DNA from 2 places in the Variovorax sp. V35 genome. Region 2 is predicted to be linked to the other one. Evidence: predicted binding sites of a transcription regulator. Region 2 holds the regulator's gene; the other holds the start of a gene.

Region 1 (9,014 bases), 1.1 Mb from region 2:
CTGGGCATCGAGCCCGTGGGCGGCGAGCCGGCCGTGCTGGCCCGCCAGATCGCCGACGACGACCAGCGCTTCGGCAAGCTGGTGCGCGAGTTCGGCATCCGCGCCGACTGACCCCCGACACCGAAGGAGATGATGCATGTTGAGCGAAGAAAAGAACCGCCTGCTGACCGAAGTGGGTCCGGGCAAGCCCATGGGCGACTACCTGCGCCGCTACTGGCACCCGATCGCCGGCGCCAGCGAGTTCGACGACAAGGCCGTGAAGCCGCTGCGCATCCTCGGCGAGGACCTCGTGCTCTACAAGGACCTGAGCGGCAACTACGGCCTCGTCGATCGGCGCTGTCCGCACCGCAACGCCGACATGTCGTACGGCTACGTCGAGAAGTGCGGCCTGCGCTGCAGCTACCACGGCTGGCAGTACGACACCAGCGGCCAGTGCATCCACCAGCCGTTTGAAGAAACGCTGGACCCCGACGCGCGCATGCGCAAGAACACGAAGATCAAGGCCTACCCCGTGCAGGAAAAGGCCGGCCTGCTGTGGGCCTACATGGGCCCGCAGCCCGCGCCGCTGCTGCCCGACTGGGAACTCTTCAACTGCAAGAACGGTTTCGCGCAGGCCGTGTTCGCCGAGATTCCCTGCAACTGGTTCCAGTGCCAGGAGAACTCCATCGACCCCGTGCACTTCGAGTGGACGCACAACAACTGGACCACGCGCCTGCAGGGCGACGAGGGCCCCTACGTGCCCACGCACCTGAAGCTCGCCTTCGAGGAGTTCGAGCACGGTTTCGTCTACAAGCGCCTGCGCGGCGGCGAGCGCGAAGACAACGTGATGTGGACCACGGGCCGCGTCACGCTGTGGCCCAACGGCTTCTTCCTCGGCCACCACTTCGAATGGCGCGTGCCCATCGACGATCACCACACGCTGAGCGTGCTGTGGGTGCTCAGCCGCGTGCCGACCGAGCAGGAGCCTTATGTGCAGGAACGCATTCCCTCGTGGTACGGCCCCATCAAGGACCCGGCCACGGGCCGCTGGATCACCAGCCACGTCGCCAACCAGGACTTCGTGGTCTGGGTGGGGCAGGGCACCGTGACCGACCGCACGCGCGAGAAGCTGGGCCAGAGCGACAAGGGCATCGTGATGATGCGCCGGCGCTTCTTCGAAGAACTCGAGTCGATGCAGTCCGACCCGGCGCACGAGCCCAAGGGCCTGATCCGCGACCCCGGGAAGAACCGCGACGTGTTCCTGCCCTCGGCCTGCCGCGACGAGATGCTGCACGGCCTGCCGCGCGAGGAACTGGCCGCGCATCCGCTGCTGGGGCCGTACCTGAAGGACTTCTTCGGGCAGGCCGGGCAGCCCGACGATGTGCGCGCGGCGTATGAGCAGGCCATCGGGCAGAAGGTCGAAGGGGCGCAGTTCTTCAAGGTCCACGGCGGCACATCGGACACCGAGGTGGAAACGCAAGAGGCTGCGTAACGCACGCCGCGATCCGGGTCTTTGCGCCGGGGCTCGCCTCGACGCGAACAGCGTGTGAACATCCCATTTCGGGAGCACACGCCGTGAAGTTTCGTGATCGCGCACAGGCCGGCCGCCAGCTCGCTGCCTTGCTGCAGCGGCGCGGCGGTCTTGCGGACGCCGTGGTGCTGGCGCTGCCGCGCGGCGGCGTGCCGGTGGCCTTCGAGGTGGCCCGCGCGCTGCGGCTGCCACTCGACGTGCTGGTGGTGCGCAAGCTGGGCCTGCCCGAACAACCCGAGTACGCCTTCGGCGCGCTCGCGGGCGACGGCGTGCCCGAGATCGACGAACACCTGGTGCGCACGCTGGATCTGCGGCCGTCGGAGATCGATGCCGTGGTCCGTGCTGAACTCGCCGAGTTGGCGCGCCGCACGCAGGTCTATCGCGGTGATCGCCCGGCGTGCGAGGTGCAAGGCCGCACGGTGCTCGTGATCGACGACGGGCTTGCCACCGGCGCCACCATGCGCGCGGCCGTTCGCGGGCTGCGACGGCAGAGCGCCGGCAGCGTGATCGCCGCCGTGCCCGTGGCGTCGCCCGAGGCCTGCGAGGCCTTGCAGCGCGAAGCCGACGACGTGCTGTGCGTGCACTGCCCCACGGTGTTTCGCGCGGTCGGCGCCTGGTATGAAGACTTCTCGCAGACGACAGACGAGGAGGTCTGCGCGCTGCTGGCGCAGGCCTAGCGCCTGAACATCCGCAGGTCGAGCGCGCTCTCTTCGCCCAGCCACATCGCATGCGCCGTGTGGTCCGCGAAGTCGTCGCCGGTCACGCCGTGCACGAACACGTCGAGGCCGTTGCGATTCGCGTCGAGCCAGCCGATGACTTCGTCGAACTCGGCGGCGTCGAAGGCGAGCTGGCAGCTCCAGTGCGGGTGCGGGCCGACGAGGCGTTCGTGCACGCGGCCCACCACCACCATCAGCTCGCGGCCGGCGCGCTCGCTGAGTTCACGCGCCTGCGCCAGCGTGGCGGGGGCGAAGTAGATGTGGGCGTGGTACTGGGCGTAGAGGTTTTCGGGGCGGCGCGGCATGGGGCTCATTGTGAACCGAGGCGGAAGCGTCCGCTGTAGCGAAACACACCGCCGAACCAGCGGTGGCGCAGCAGCATCTTCATCGTGAAATGGTCGGGGTCGGACGGATCGGGTCGCTCCTCGACGTAGGCGGTGCCGAGCAAGAGGCCCAGCGGCAGCGGAATGCGCAGCCCCGCGAGGCGCCAGATGTAGCCCCGGTCGCGGAACACCAGCGCGCCGTCTTCCGCGCTCACCGCCAGGCGCATGCCGATGCCGAAGCGCACGTATTCGATCACCTCGCTGCCTTGCGCCGCGTCATGTTCCATGTGCGAACGGAAATGAAAAGGCGGCCTGCCCGGGAAATGGAAGACGCGGTCCCAGTAGAGGTGGGCGTTGCCGGGTTGGCAGCGGTAGTGCACCTCGATCGGCACCTGGGTACCCTGGTGCGGAACCAGCGCGCCGAACAGCCGGCCGAAGGGCATCAGCAGCGTGGCCCAGGGGGCGTGCCAGACCTCGCTCATGGTCCCGCGCACGCAGACGTAATCGTCGGAGAACGGCGCCATCGTGTAGTGCCGGCGGATGACGTCGCCGAGCTGGCTCCATGCGGGGCCAAGCGCCTGCTGGAAGACGGGCGGCGCGCTCATCCCGCCACCGCCCCAGTGGCTTCGCTGCGCGCCTTGTAGAAGCGCAGGATGTTCTCGGAAGCGTCGCCAAGCAGGAACTGCATGACCGGGTCCGCATACCAGTTGAAGCGCGTGCTCAGCCGCCACGACACCGCGACGCGCAGCTCGGTGCCACCGTCGCGCGGGGTCAGGGTGTAGGTGGCATCGCGCAGGTCGAAATACTGGCCGCCGATCATCACGTGGTCGTCGAGTGCGCCGGCGGGGAAGGAGTCGGGCGTGAAGCGAAAGCGCCACTTCAGCAGGCGATCGGGCTGCCACTCGGTGACGACCTCTTCGAAATGCACGTTCTTCTGCCATTGCACCTGGCGCACGCGGCCCTCGGGCGTGTCGACGGTCACGCCCGACACCGGCATCGGCACGCCGACGCGGTAGGCCCACGCGTCGCCGACTTCGCTGGGGCGGATGTCGCGCGCGGCGTTGAGCTCGTGCCACACGCGTTCGGCCGGCGCCGCGATGAAGAGGGTGCGCGAGGTGTTCGAGAACTGGTCGGGGTTGGGCCATTGCGGCTCGATGCCGCCGAGCAGCAGCGGCACCAGGGCGACGCTGTACAGCGCGGGCTTGGGCCAGTTGGTGATGCGGCACACGATGCCCATGGCCAGCCCGCCGACGCTGCCCATCACCGCGAACAGCGGCACGATGAAGGCGGCGCAGATGATGCCCTCGATGAAGACCATCAGCGTACCGCCGACGAATAGCGCGGTGGCCACCCACGGCGCCCACAGGTAGTAGCCCCAGCTGCGCCGCTCGATGCGCTCGGCCAGGTACACCGTGACCGCGCCGCACGCCGCGGGCGCGAAATAGACGAAGGAGCCCAGCATGGCCGAGAAGGGCTCGCCGGGGCCGCCGCTGAAGACGAGGCGCAGCACGAGCGCCAGCGCCGCGCCGGCGAACATGGGCCAGAACCAGCCGAAGGGCATGCCGCGCACGGGCTTTGGGGTCGGCACTTCTTCGTTGGGGGCAAGGTCAGCGAGCCTGCTTTCTTTGGGATCGGTGCGCATGGAAATCTCTTCTCCTCTTTTTGTGATGTCTCAGCTGGCGCTGCGCCGGGCCGTCACCATGGCGTAGTCGAAGTCGCGCCAGAACATGCCCAGCGCGAGCGCGCAGTAGCTGGCGACGATGTGCTTGCGGCGCCAGGGGCTGAGCCTGCCGCGCGCCTTCCACAGTTCGGCCAGCGTGAAGCGCGTGGCCAGCACGGGGATGTGCAGCGCGCTCGGTGCCACGCGCCAACGCAGCGAGGTGAACTCGATGTCCTCGAAGCCGTGCGCGCGCAGCGCGGCCGTGAAGTCGTCGCGCACCGCCAGTGTGGGCACGGCCCAGCTGTCGGCCCACAGGCGGTGCAGCCAGCCCGCGAGGCGGCCCGGCCGGCGGCGCAGCAGGAAGCCGTCGACCACCACCAGCCGCGCGCCGGGCTTGAGCAGCCGCGCGGCCTCGCGCACGAAGTCGGCCTTGGCGGTGCCCTCGGCGTAGCAGGCGCTTTCGAGCGCCCAGGCACCATCGGCCTGGGCGGCGGGCAGGCCGGTGCGGGTGTAGTCGGCCTCGACGTGCGCCACGCGGTCGGCCACGCCGGCGCGGGCGTCGAGCCGCGCGGCGATGCCGTTCTGCACCGGCACGTTGGTCACGGTGACCGCATGCAGCGCGGGGTCGTCGCCGACCAGCGTGCGCGAGGTGGCGCCGGCGCCGCAGCCCAGGTCGAGCACGCAGCGCGGTCCGGTGGTGGCCGTGTCGAGCCGCAGTGCGCGGCCGACGGTGCGGTTCATCTCGATCAGCATGCCCTCGCGCCGCAGCGGGTTCAGGCCCAGGCGCCAGAAGCCGAAGTGCATGTTGTAGCTGGGGCTCCAGGCGCGGTAGTCGTCGGCGACCTCGGTGAAATAGTCCTGCGTGTCCTCACGGCTCACGTGGCCTTCGACGGCAGGCGGCGCAGGCCGCGCGGTGCCGGGCAGGCGGAAGTCGGGCTGGAAGACGTCGGGCATCGAAAACTCCTTCAGGCGTGAGCGGGTGATGTGTGACAGCGTGAGTTTTTTAGAGCTTGCAGTGGTCGTCGGCACAAGTGGCCGGCGCGATCGCACCGTGCCCCGCGAGCCGCAGCACCAGCCAGCGCGGCAGCCGGTAGCGGTTACGGGCCAGCACCGCGTAGGCGCGATCGGCCAGCCGGCCGACCACCGGCAGGTCGAGCACCGCGCCACCGGCCGGCAGGCCCACCGCGGCGCGGCAGGCGCGGATGGCGTCGACGCCCACGCGCAGCCGGCCTGCGGCATCGACCGCGTGCAGCGAGCGCATCAGCACCTCGCGCGGCGCCGGGCCGTTTGCGAAACCGATGGGCGAGCAGTCGACCAGGCGCAGCCGCTTCGCACTGTCGCGCGCCTGCATGGCGCCCATCTCGGCCATGCACAGCGGGCAGGTAGCGTCGAAATAGACCGTGAGCGGGTAGGTGGCGGGAGCGAAGCGGGGCATGGTGCTTTTGGTTCTCGATATTTCAGTCAAAACAGAAATAAGAAGGCAAAAAAAAGGACGCGGCCTTTCTCAGATCATGGGCAGGCTGGCGTGGTGCGCGTCGGGGTCGTCGCCCTTGCCGGCGCCAGGTGGGGCAGGGGGCGGTGCGCTGTCGCCGCGCACGAATTTCTGCACGCTGGCGCCGAGCGTGAGCACCTTGTCGAGCGTGCCGGGCGACAGCCGCAGCATCTCGTCGGCCCAGGTGGCGAGCTTGGTCATGAGGTCCATGGTGGAGCGGATGCGGTCCTGCGCATCGGGCGGCTCCTTCTGGAAATCGGGGCTGGCGACGATCTCGCGCAGCACGCGGATGGTGGGGTCGAACTCGCGCTCCTTGCGCTCGCGCACCACGGTGCGGAACAGCTCCCACACGTCGACGCTGGTCTCGAAGTAGTCGCGCCGGTCGCCCAGCGTGTGGGTGACGCGCACGAGGTTCCAGGCCTGCAGTTCCTTCAGGCTGTTGCTGACGTTGGAGCGGGCCACGCCCAGCGTTTCGGACAGCTCCTCGGCGTGCATCGGCTTGCCGTGCGCGAAGAGCAGGGCGTGGATCTGCGAGACCGTGCGGTTCACGCCCCACATGGAGCCCATCTCGCCCCAGTGCAGGACGAACTTGCGTTGAATGTCGGTGAGTTCCATGGCGTCGAGTTTAGGAATTCCTGAATTTCTGTCAAGACAGAAACAAAAAACTGTGCATGTCGGGATTAAAAGTGAAATACTGTATTAATAAACAGTTGTTCGACTTGTTTCCTGTTTCCTTCCAAGGACTCGCCATGCCCGCCGCCCAGGTTCCCATCCACATCATCAAGGGCCGAGGCGCGGCCACGCGGCTCGCGCACCGGTTCTCCAAGGACGAACGCGACGCCTTCGACGACGGCTGGGGCACGCTGGAAGACGGCGAGGCCGAAGCCGCCGGGCTGTTGCCACTGGCCACCGAGGTGCGCTTCGAGGACGTGAAGTCGGTGCTCAGCAGCAACGAGTCGCCCGACATCCCCTTCGACCGTTCGCTCAACCCGTACCGCGGCTGCGAGCACGGCTGCATCTACTGCTTTGCGCGGCCCACGCACAGCTACCTCAACCTCTCGCCCGGCCTCGACTTCGAGACCAAGCTCATCGCCAAGCGCAACCTCGTCGAGGTGCTGCGCGCCGAACTCGGGCGCAAGGGCTACCGCCCCAGCAACCTTGCCATCGGCACCGCCACCGACTGCTACCAGCCCATCGAGCGCGAACTGCGGCTCACGCGCGGCGTGATCGAGCTGCTGAGCGAGGTGCGGCATCCGTTCGCGCTGGTCACCAAGTCGAGCGCGGTCGAACGCGACCTCGACCTGATCGCGCCGATGGCCGCCGACCGGCTCGCGGCCGTGTACGTCACGATCACCACGCTCGACGGCGAACTGGCGCGCAAGCTCGAGCCGCGCGCCGCCGCGCCGCACCGGCGGCTGCGCACCATCCGCACCCTGGCCGAGGCCGGCGTGCCGGTGGGCGTGAGCGTGGCGCCGCAGATTCCGTTCATCACCGAGGACATGGAGCAGGTGCTCGAAGCCGCCTGGGAGGCCGGCGCGCGCAGCGCCTTCTATACGGTGGTGCGGCTGCCGTGGGAGGTGGCGCCGCTCTTCAAGGAATGGCTCGAACTGCATTACCCGCAGCGCGCCGAGCGCGTCATGGCGCGCATCCACGAGATGCGCGGCGGCAAGGACTACGACGCCGACTTCGCCACGCGCATGAAGGGCAGCGGCCTGTGGGCCGACCTGATCCACCAGCGCTTCCAGAAGGCGACGCACCGGCTGGGCTTCAACCGCGAGCGGATCGCGCTGGACACCGGGGCCTTTCGCCCGCCCGGCGCCGTGGGGCAGGGCAGCCTGTTCTGAACATCGCGCCGACGCGGTAGATTCGTGGCCGTGCCGGCTTCGGCACGCATTCGGCATCGGCTGCTTCAAACAAGGTCAAGGGCGCGCATGAACAGGGTCTGGCTCGTGGTGATGGGGGTTTCGGGCTGCGGCAAGTCCAGCATGGGCGCGGCGCTGGCCATGGCGTTCGGGTTGCCGCTGATCGAGGGCGACGACCACCATCCGCCCGCCAACGTCGACAAGATGAGCCGCGGCATCGCGCTCACCGACGCCGACCGCGCCGGCTGGCTGGCCACGCTGGGCCGTGCCCTGGCCGACGCGCCGCAGGGCGCCGTCATGACCTGCTCCGCGCTCAAGCGCAGCTACCGCGACCAGTTGCGCGCCGCCGCGCCGGGCCTGCGTTTCGTGTTCATGCAGATCGACCGCGCCGAGGCCGAGCGCCGCGTGGCCGCGCGCGCGGGCGCCGGGCTGCACATGTTCCCGGCCAGCCTCGTGGACAACCAGTTCGCCACGCTCGAATCGCCGGTGGGCGAGGCCGGCGTGCTGGCGGTGGATGCGACGGCGCCGCTGGCGCAGTCGGTCGGCGTGGTGCGCGACTGGCTGGCCGACGCCGGCTGAGGCGCATCACCTGAAGAGGCGGCGAGCGGGCATTCACCAGAAACACCGCGGAACCGGCTTTGTCGGGCCGCTGGTGTTGCCCCCGGTAGGGGGTTGGCGAAGCGACACGAAGTGCGCGAAGCCTGGGGGCGAGCCCAATTTATTTATTCGATGACTTCGGGCCAGTCGGTATGGAAGAACTGGCCTTCGGGCTTGTCCACGCGTTCGTACGTGTGGGCCCCGAAGAAATCGCGCTGCGCCTGCAGCAGGTTCGCGCTCAGGCGCGCCGTGCGGTAGCTGTCGTAGTAGGCCAGCGAGGCGCTGAAGGCCGGCACCGGGATGCCGTTGCTGACCGCCAGCGCCACCACCTCGCGCCAGTTCTGCTGCGTGCGGTTCAGCAGGTCTTGAAAGAACGGGTCGAGCATCAGGTTGCCCAGCGCCGGGTCGCGGCGGAAGGCGTCGGTGATGCGGTTCAAAAAGCGCGCGCGGATGATGCAGCCGCCGCGCCAGATCGAGGCGATGCCGCCCAGGTCGAGCTGCCAGCCCTTCTTCTCGCCCATGGTCTGGATCAGGTCGAAGCCCTGCGTGTAGCTGATGACCTTCGAGGCGTAGAGCGCGTCGTGCACCTTGGCCACCAGCGCCTTTTTCTCCAGCGACAGTGCGATCTTCGGCCCCTGCAGCAGCTGGCTGGCCGCCACGCGCTGCTTCTTCTGCGACGACAGCACGCGCGCCTCGACGGCGGCGTTGATGGTGCTGATGACCACCGCGTTCTCGGCCGCGTTCAGCAGCGTCCACTGGCCCGTGCCTTTCTGGCCGGCCTTGTCCAGGATGAGGTCGACCACCGGCTGGCCGGTTTCCGGGTCTTTCTGCTCGAGCGCCTTGGCGGTGATCTG
Region 2 (9,014 bases):
CGCGCAGCGCAGTTGGCCGGATTCGTCCTTGAGCGAGAAATAACAATGACCGCTCGATGCGCGCGAGAAACCCGAAATTTCCCCGCGCACCGAGACCGGGTTGAAGCGTGCATCGAGCGCATCGGCTACTGCGCGGCACAGCGCGCCCACGGCCCACACGCGCGGCCCGGGCGCTGCATTCGGCTCCCTGAAGCTCATCGCGCCCCTCCGCCGCCGAGCGCCACTCTTCCACAACGGGCGTCGCGCCCCCCACTTTGGAGGGGTATGGTGGAACAGATGCACGAGTTCTCGTGCAAGCTGTTGATTTCATTAAACAAAGTGCTGCTCAAAATTCAATCGATCTAACGGAAAGCCCGTCCCATGCGGGTTCGGAGACATTGCGCGATGGGTTAATCACAAAGTTATCCACAGAATCTGTGCGTCCTTGCCGACACGCAAACAAGCCGTGAACCGATGGTGGCTCGGTGGATAATCGCCGCGCATTTGCAGTCTACGGGCCGGAGGATTTTCTTGTTTTCCATCATTGTTGCCGCGGGCTGGCCAATCTGGCCATTGCTCGCCTGTTCGGTCATCGCACTCGCGCTGGTCATTGAACGTTTCACCAGCCTCAAGACCGTCAAGGTCCTGCCGCCGAAGCTGCTGGACGAGACCATCACCGTGTCGCGCGGCGCGGTTCCCGGCCCGGATGTCGTGACCAAACTGGAAAGCAACTCGATGCTCGGCCAGGTGCTGGCCGCCGGCCTGCGCGCGCTGAACGCCAACCCGCGCTGCACCGAAGAAGACCTGCGCGCCGCCATGGAAGCCTCGGGCCGCACCGTGGCGCACAAGCTCGAACGTTACCTGCCGGCGCTGGCCACCATCGCCTCGGCGGCGCCGCTGCTCGGCCTGCTGGGCACGGTGATCGGCATGATCGAGATCTTCGGCTCGCAGTCGCCCGGCAGCGGTGCCGTCGGTTCGGGCAACCCGGCGCAGCTGGCGCACGGCATCTCGGTCGCCCTGTACAACACGGCCTTCGGCCTGATCGTGGCCATTCCCACGCTGATCTTCTGGCGTTATTTCCGCAGCCGCGTCGACGAGTACCTGCTGAACCTCGAACTCTCAGGCGAGCGCTTTGCCCGCCACCTGAACGCCCTGCGCAAATGAGCTCGCGCGGCCGCATGCAGTTTCGCCACGGCGCGCGCGACGAGCCGGAGATCAACCTGATCCCGTTCATCGACGTGCTGCTGGTCGTGCTGATCTTCCTGATGCTGTCGACCACCTACAGCAAGTTCACCGAGATGCAGCTGCGGCTGCCGACCGCGGACGTCGACGCCCAGCGCGACTACCCGAAAGAGGTGATCGTGGCAGTGTCGGCTGACGGCCGCTACGTGATCAACAAGTCGCCGCTGGCGGACCGCAGCGTCGACACCGTGGCCGCCGCGCTCGGCGCCGCCGCCACCGGCGGCAAGGACAGCGTCGTGATCATCAGCGCCGATGCCGCCAGCCCGCACCAGGCCGTGGTGACGGTGATGGAGGCCGCGCGCCGCGCCGGCCTGATGCAGATCACCTTCGCCGCCCAGTCGACGGCCCAGGCCGGTCACTGAGTGTCGACCGGCGCGCGGCTGCAGGATGCCTGGCTGCGCCGCGGTGCGCTGGCCTGCCTGCTGTGGCCGCTGTCGCAGGTCTACGGCGCCCTCTTCGCGTTGCGGCGCGCCTTCTATCGATGGGGCTGGCAGAAAACCGGACGCGTGCCGGTACCCGTGATCGTGGTCGGCAATGTGATCGCGGGTGGAGCCGGCAAGACACCGGTCGTGATGGCCGTCGTGCGCCACCTTCAGGCGCGTGGCCTGCGGGTGGGCGTGGTGTCGCGCGGCTACGGCCGTCGCACCGACGACTGCCGTGAAGTCCATGCCGACAGTGATCCGCAGGACGTCGGCGACGAACCCGCGCTGATCCACCATGCCACCGGCGCGCCGGTCTTCGTGGCCCGGGAACGCATTGACGCCGCGCGCGCCCTGCTCGATCGACATCTGGACATCCAGGTCATCGTCAGCGACGATGGACTTCAGCATCTGGCGCTGGCCCGCGATATCGAGATCTGTGTGTTCGACGACCGCGGTGTCGGCAACGGCTGGTTGCTACCAGCCGGCCCCTTGCGTGAGCCGTGGCCGCGCCATTGCGACCTGCTGTTGCACAGCGGCGAGCGGCCCGCCTTCGCCGATGGCTACACCGCCACCCGCGAACTGGCGCCGTACGCCCTCGCGAAGGACGGCCGACGCATCCCGCTCGACACGCTCGCCGGCCAGTCCGTGATCGCGCTCGCTGCCATCGCCCGGCCGCAAGCCTTCTTCACGATGCTGCGCGCACGTGGCCTGACGCTCGCGGACACCTTCGCGCTGCCCGATCACCACGACTTCAGCGGCTGGCAACGCCCAGCTGGTCCCGCCCTGCCCCTAATCTGCACGGAAAAAGACGCCGTCAAGCTCTGGCTCCTAGCACCCGACGCGCTCGCCGTGCCGCTGCACTTCGAACCCTCGCCGGCGTTCTTCACCGCCCTCGACGCAAAGCTATCATCGCTCGATGGATACCAAGCTGCTTGAACTGCTCGTCTGCCCCGTCACCAAGGGCCCGCTGACCTGGAACGCCGAGAAGCAGGAGCTCTGCTCGCGCAGCGCGCGTCTGGCCTACCCGGTGCGCGACGGCATCCCGGTGCTGCTCGAGAACGAGGCCCGCACGCTGTCCGACGAAGAGCTGGGCCTGTGAGCTTCACCGTTCTGGTGCCGGCCCGGCTGGCTTCGACGCGACTTCCCAATAAACCGCTCGCCGATATCGCCGGCCTGCCGATGGTCGTGCGCGTGGCGCAACGTGCCCGCCAGTCCGGCGCCCTTCGCGTGGTGGTGGCCGGCGATGACGCTTCCATCATCGACGCCTGCAAGGCGCACAGCGTCGAGGCCCTGCTCACCCGCCAGGACCACCCCAGCGGCACCGACCGGCTGGCCGAAGCCTGCGAACAGCTCGGGCTCGACGGTGACGCGATCGTCGTCAACGTGCAGGGCGACGAGCCGCTGATCGACCCCGCGCTGATCGACGCCGTTGCCGCCACGCTGGCCGCGCGACCGCAGGCCGCGATGAGCACCGCCGTCCACGCGATCGACTCGCTGGCCGACTTCATGAACCCGAACGTGGTGAAGGCCGTGCTCGACGCACAAGGCCATGCGCTGTACTTCAGCCGCGCGCCGATCCCCTGGTGGCGCGACGGCTCGTCGGGCGGCGCGGCGCCGTCGGTGCTGCCCAGCCCCGCACCGCTGCGCCACATCGGCATCTACGGCTATCGCGCAGGCTTCGTGCGGCAATTTCCGTTGCTGTCGCCCGCCCCTGTCGAAGCCACCGAGGCGCTCGAACAGTTGCGCGCGCTGTGGCACGGACACCGCATCGCGGTGCATGTGAGCGATGTCGCACCGGGCCCCGGGATCGACACGCCCGAAGACCTCGCGCGCGTGCGCGCCGTCTTCGCGGCCGGCTCGCCTGCATGAGCTGCAGGCCGCCCCGAGGGAGACGGCGGCAATTTGTCACGGGGACGCATGCTATCCTCGATGCAATTCCGCCTCGGCGCGCCTGAGGGTGCGCATGGGGCGCGACACAAAATCTAAGAACCTTCCGAGGACACCATGAGACTTATTTTGCTGGGCGCGCCCGGAGCAGGCAAAGGCACGCAAGCGACCTTCATCTGCCAGAAATACGGCATCCCCCAAATCTCGACCGGCGACATGTTGCGCGCCGCGGTCAAGGCGGGCACCCCCCTCGGGCTGCAGGCCAAGACGATCATGGATTCGGGTGCACTGGTCAGCGACGACCTGATCATCAACCTCGTGAAGGAACGCATCGCGCAGCCCGACTGCAACGGCGGTTTCCTGTTCGACGGCTTCCCGCGCACCATTCCGCAGGCCGACGCCATGAAGGCGGCCGGCGTGAAGCTCGACTACGTGCTCGAGATCGACGTGCCCTTCGGCGACATCATCGAACGCATGAGCGGCCGCCGCTCGCACCCGGCATCGGGCCGCACCTACCACGTCAAATTCAATCCGCCGAAGGTGGAAGGCAAGGATGACGTGACCGGTGAAGAGCTGATCCAGCGCGAAGACGACAAGGAAGAGACCGTGCGCAAGCGGCTCGACGTCTACAGCCAGCAGACCCGTCCGCTGGTCGACTACTACTCGGCCTGGGCCAAGGCCGATCCGGCCGCCGCACCGAAGTACCGCGCCATCCAGGGCGTGGGCACGGTCGACGAGATCACGCAGCGCGCCCTTGCCGCACTGAACAGCTGATTTGATTCAGCGGCTGACCCCGTCAGCCTCTCTCCTAACCGCCCTCCGACTCCGGCAGGGCGGCCACTCCCAAGAGTTCCAGCACCAACGCGACCCGCGCTTTCACCGGCGTGAGTGCGCCCGCATCCCGCAGCCCGTCCCCGGGTTTCGGCAGGATGCGTCCGTTCGTGCAGCGCGTGGCGCGCAGCACCGCCACGCCGGCGGCCTGCGCCGTCAGCGTCGCGGCTTCCAGCGCGTGGTGCACGGTGCCGTTGCCGGTCGTCGCCAGAACCAGTCCGCGCAAGGGCTCTGCCGATGGAAGCAGCAGCGCCTCGACGATCGCGCCGCTCGCGCCCGCGTGGCTCATGACGATCTCGACACGAGGCCACGGCTTCGACACGGCCTCCAGCCGCGCCGCATCGAACGGCGCCCCCTGCGGCCACGCACGCACGCGCCGCACTTCGCCCTCTTCCACATAGCCGACCGGCCCCGCATCGCCTGACGCGAAGGCATCGAGACGGTAGGTGTGCACCTTCTGCACGTCGAGGCCGCTGTGGACCGTGCCCGCGCACACCACCGTCACGCCCCGCGCGCCAGGCGTCGAAGCCACCACGAGCGCGTCGCGCACGTTCTGCGGACCATCGGGCGACAGGGCCGTCGCCGGACGCATCGCACACGTCAGCACCACCGGCTTGGCTGGCGCCAGCACGGCGTGCAGGAAGAAGGCGGTTTCCTCTAGCGTGTCGGTGCCGTGCGTGGTCACGATGCCGGCCACATCAGGCTGCGCCAGCCAGTGTGCGCAGCGCGCGGCCAGCTGGCGCCAGGTGTCGGCGTCCATGTCTTTGCTGTCGAGCTGCGCGACCTGCTCCGCCACCAGCGTCACGCCGGCCGGCGCCTCGATGCCGCCCAGCAGGTCCGCCACGCCCACCTGCCCGGCGGTGTAGCCGATGTTGTCGCCGCTGCTGGCAGCCTTGCCGGCAATGGTGCCGCCGGTGCCCAGCACGACCACGCGGCGCGTCTCGGACGAAGAGGAATGAGTCATGGCTTGTCAACTTTTGAAAACTGGTTAAAAATACAGGTACTGGATATCTAGCCAGTGCCGCAAGGAAACCACTATGCAGTTCGCAGTGAAGCTTACCGCCCGCCAGCAGCAGATCCTGGACCTGATCCAGGGCGCCATCGCACGCACCGGTGCGCCGCCCACGCGCGCCGAAATCGCCAACGAGCTGGGCTTCAAGTCGGCCAACGCCGCCGAGGAGCACCTGCAGGCCCTGGCCCGCAAGGGCGTGATCGAACTCGTCAGCGGCACCTCGCGCGGCATCCGCCTCAAGGGCGATGCGCTGCGCTCGCTCCACGAAACGCGCCACCGCGAAGGCAACCAGTTCTCGCTCTCGCTGCCCGGCATGGCCCAGCTCGCGCTGCCGCTCATCGGCCGCGTGGCGGCGGGTTCGCCCATCCTTGCGCAAGAGCACGTCGACCAGACCTACTACGTCGAGAACACGCTCTTCCAGCGCCAACCCGACTACCTGCTCAAGGTGCGCGGCATGTCGATGCGCGACGCCGGCATCATGGACGGCGACCTGCTCGCCGTGCAGGCCACGAAGGAAGCGCGCAACGGCCAGATCGTGGTGGCGCGCCTGGGCGAGGAAGTCACCGTGAAGCGCCTGAAGCGCAACAAGCAGGTGATCGAGCTGCACGCCGAGAACCCCGACTACCCGACCATCATCGTCCAGCCCGGCGAGCCCTTCGAAATCGAAGGCCTCGCGGTCGGCCTCATCCGCAACACGATGCTGATGTAGCCCCGGGCCTGCTGCCCACACGCAGCAGCATCTCATCCGGCCGCGACAGGTGGCGGGCGTATGGCGCGAAGTCGCCATCACCCTGTCGTGGCCGACTCAAGAAATCCTGCCTGTGTTCAACCTCATACTTTTTTGGAGTTCACATGGGAATCGCCCTCCTCGCCATCGCCGACCTCTGGTCGCCCCTGCAATCGCTGGCCACCCGCTGGATGCCCGCCCGCCGCCCGTCGCACGGTGAGAGCGGCGACGCTGCTGCCGGTCTGCGCTACGTGGCCATTCGCCCGGCCTGCACGGCGCGCCCCGCTGGCGGCTCCACGCCTGCCAGTTCGCCATCCGCCGCCGCAGCGCCCGCCCGCCCGCTGCGCGTGGTCCGCGTGGTCGACCGCCAAGGCACGCAGCGCGGCTGCGCCAACCGGGTCGTGATCTCCGGCCGCATGGCCGACGTGTGCGCCGAACTCGACCGGCTCGCCGCGCTGGAAGCCGCGGAAACCGGCAGCGGCGCGCCCCGCCCCAGCCACCTGCACTGAAAAAGTGCCAACGAACCCGCCGTGCCTGCGCACTCTGTGCGCCCCTCATGCGCACGGCGGATTCACTGGAATCGGCCTGAAACAGGCCTTCCGGCCGCCATCCGGCACCGGGTATCCAAACGTTCACACGTGCGACCTGCCGATGCTGCGAGGCACAATGGCATGCCATGAACATTGTGATCCTCGACGACTACCAGGACGCCGTGCGCAAGCTGCAGTGCGCTGCCAAGCTGGACGCTTACGCCGCCAAGGTCTACACCAACACGGTCAAGGGCATCGGTCAGCTGTCGGTTCGCCTCAAGGATGCGGACGTCATCGTGCTCATCCGCGAGCGCAGCCAGATCTCCCGCCAGCTGATCGAGAAGCTGCCCAAGCTCAAGCTGATTTCCCAGACCGGTCGCGTCGGCGGCCACATCGACGTCACGGCCTGCACCGAACGCGGTGTGGCGGTGGCCGAAGGCTCGGGCTCGCCGCAGGCGCCCGCCGAACTCACCTGGGCGCTGATCATGGCGGCCATGCGCCGCCTGCCGCAGTACATCAGCAACCTCAAGCACGGGGCCTGGCAGCAGTCGGGCCTCAAGTCGGCATCGATGCCGCCGAATTTCGGCGTGGGCTCGGTGCTCAAGGGCAAGACGCTGTGCATCTGGGGCTACGGCCGCATCGGCCAGCTGGTGGCGCGCTACGGACAGGCCTTCGGCATGCAGGTGGTGATCTGGGGCCGCGAGGCCAGCTGCGCCAAGGCGCGCTCCGACGGCTTCCAGGTGGCGCAGAACCGCCACGAATTCTTTGCCGCCGCCGACGTGCTGTCGGTGCACCTGCGGCTCAACGAGGACACCCAGGGTCTCGTCAAGCTCGAAGACCTCTCGCGCATGAAGCCGACGGCGCTGTTCGTCAACACTTCGCGCGCCGAGCTGGTGGAAGCCGATGCCCTGCTGGCCGCGCTCAACCGCGGCCGCCCCGGGCTGGCGGCCATCGACGTGTTCGAGAGCGAACCGCCGCTGCAGGGCCATGCGCTGCTGCGCCTCGAGAACTGCATCTGCACGCCGCACATCGGCTACGTCGAACAGGAAAGCTACGAAAGCTACTTCGGCCAGGCGTTCGACAACGTCGTGAGCTTCATCAAGGGCAACCCCACGAACATCGTGAATCCCGGCGCGCTGCAGGTCCGGCGGTGAACCCATGAGCCGGCCCGCGCCGCAGCGAGGCGCGCTCTGGGCGCTGCTGGCCGGCAATTTCGTGATCGGCACGGGCGTGATGGTCGTGCCGGGCACCCTCAATGAGATCAGCGCCTCGCTGGCGGTCCAAGTCGCCACCGCGGGCCAGCTGATCAGCGCGGCCGCCTTCGTGATGTGCTTGGGCGCCCCGCTGCTGGCCGCCGCGGTCGCCGGCTGGGACCGCCGCAAGCTGCTGGCCCTCACCCTGCTCTGGTACGCCGCGTGGCACGTGGTCGCGGCGCTCGTACCCAGCTTCGGCGCGCTGCTGCCGGTGCGCATGCTGACGGTGATCGCGCCCGCCATCTTCACGCCCCAGGCCGCGGCCTGCGCCGGCATGCTGGTGCCGCCCGAGCAGCGCGGGCGCGCCGTCACCTTCGTCTTTCTCGGCTGGTCGGTGGCCTCGGTGCTGGGTCTGCCGATCGGCGCGCTGATCGGCGGCCACCTGGGCTGGCGCATGGCCTTCATGGCCATTGCGGCGCTCAGCGTCGTGAGCGCGGCCTCGGTCTGGCTCACGCTGCCCAGCGGCATCCGGCCCGCCGCGCTCACGGCCGCCGCCTGGTCGCGGGTGCTGCGCAGCCCGGTGCTGATGGGCATCGTGTCGGTCACGGCGCTGCAGGGCGTCGGCCAGTTCGTGCTGTTCAGCTATTTCGGCCCGCTGCTCAAGCAGGGCTTCGGCGCCGACGCCAACACGCTGAGCCTGATGTGGGCGCTGTTCGGCGCCTTCGGCCTGCTGGGCAACATGGTGGTGAGCCGCTACATCGACCGCGTCGGCGCCGGGCGCATGGTGCTGTTGACGACCGGGCTGATCGCGCTCAGCCTGCTGCTGTGGCCGCTGGCCAGCACGCTGGCGTGGCTCGCGGTGGTGCTCGTGCCCTGGGGCCTGGGCTGCTTTGCCACCAACTCCTCGCAGCAGGCGCGCCTCGTGGGGCTGGCGCCCGCCCTGGCGCCGGGCTCGGTGGCGCTCAACAGCTCGGGCATCTACATCGGCCAGGCCCTGGGTGCGGCGCTGGGCGGCTGGCTGCTGGCGAACGACGCCACCGAGTGGATGAGCCGGGTCGGTTTTGCACTGATGCTGCTGGCCATGGGCCTGAGCATCGCCATCGACCGCAGCCGCCGCCCGGCCTGATTCCGATGCCCCGCGTAACACCCGGGGCGCGGGCCTCCCGCGAGATTGCAAAATCGGAGCTTTCG

Evidence for each region. Region 2 encodes LexA, which represses DNA repair genes until DNA is damaged. Its sites were predicted from a motif close to ACTGTATNNNNATACAGT; they were not measured.
Region 1: the regulator LexA is predicted to act here: its motif matches at 6,395-6,412, upstream of ACAM42_RS11730 (PA0069 family radical SAM protein).

Annotation. Positions count from the first base shown of each region.
Region 1 covers NZ_AP028666.1:2,543,198-2,552,211, forward strand. Annotated here, with positions in the region: gene ACAM42_RS11685 (Bug family tripartite tricarboxylate transporter substrate binding protein) at 1-111, shown strand, start outside; gene ACAM42_RS11690 (Rieske 2Fe-2S domain-containing protein) at 137-1,471, shown strand; gene ACAM42_RS11695 (phosphoribosyltransferase) at 1,555-2,187, shown strand; gene ACAM42_RS11700 (DOPA 4,5-dioxygenase family protein) at 2,184-2,531, opposite strand; gene ACAM42_RS11705 (DUF4166 domain-containing protein) at 2,537-3,154, opposite strand; gene ACAM42_RS11710 (SRPBCC domain-containing protein) at 3,151-4,191, opposite strand; gene ACAM42_RS11715 (cyclopropane-fatty-acyl-phospholipid synthase family protein) at 4,222-5,163, opposite strand; gene ACAM42_RS11720 (thiol-disulfide oxidoreductase DCC family protein) at 5,213-5,644, opposite strand; gene ACAM42_RS11725 (GbsR/MarR family transcriptional regulator) at 5,714-6,316, opposite strand; gene ACAM42_RS11730 (PA0069 family radical SAM protein) at 6,451-7,545, shown strand; gene ACAM42_RS11735 (gluconokinase) at 7,633-8,142, shown strand; gene gnd (decarboxylating NADP(+)-dependent phosphogluconate dehydrogenase) at 8,286-9,014, opposite strand, start outside.
Region 2 covers NZ_AP028666.1:3,646,823-3,655,836, reverse strand. Annotated here, with positions in the region: gene xseA (exodeoxyribonuclease VII large subunit) at 1-198, opposite strand, end outside; gene ACAM42_RS16920 (MotA/TolQ/ExbB proton channel family protein) at 511-1,143, shown strand; gene ACAM42_RS16915 (biopolymer transporter ExbD) at 1,158-1,583, shown strand; gene lpxK (tetraacyldisaccharide 4'-kinase) at 1,584-2,579, shown strand; gene ACAM42_RS16905 (Trm112 family protein) at 2,560-2,742, shown strand; gene kdsB (3-deoxy-manno-octulosonate cytidylyltransferase) at 2,739-3,512, shown strand; gene adk (adenylate kinase) at 3,648-4,304, shown strand; gene ACAM42_RS16890 (asparaginase) at 4,339-5,325, opposite strand; gene lexA (transcriptional repressor LexA) at 5,399-6,082, shown strand; gene ACAM42_RS16880 (hypothetical protein) at 6,226-6,609, shown strand; gene ACAM42_RS16875 (D-2-hydroxyacid dehydrogenase family protein) at 6,777-7,784, shown strand; gene ACAM42_RS16870 (MFS transporter) at 7,789-8,949, shown strand.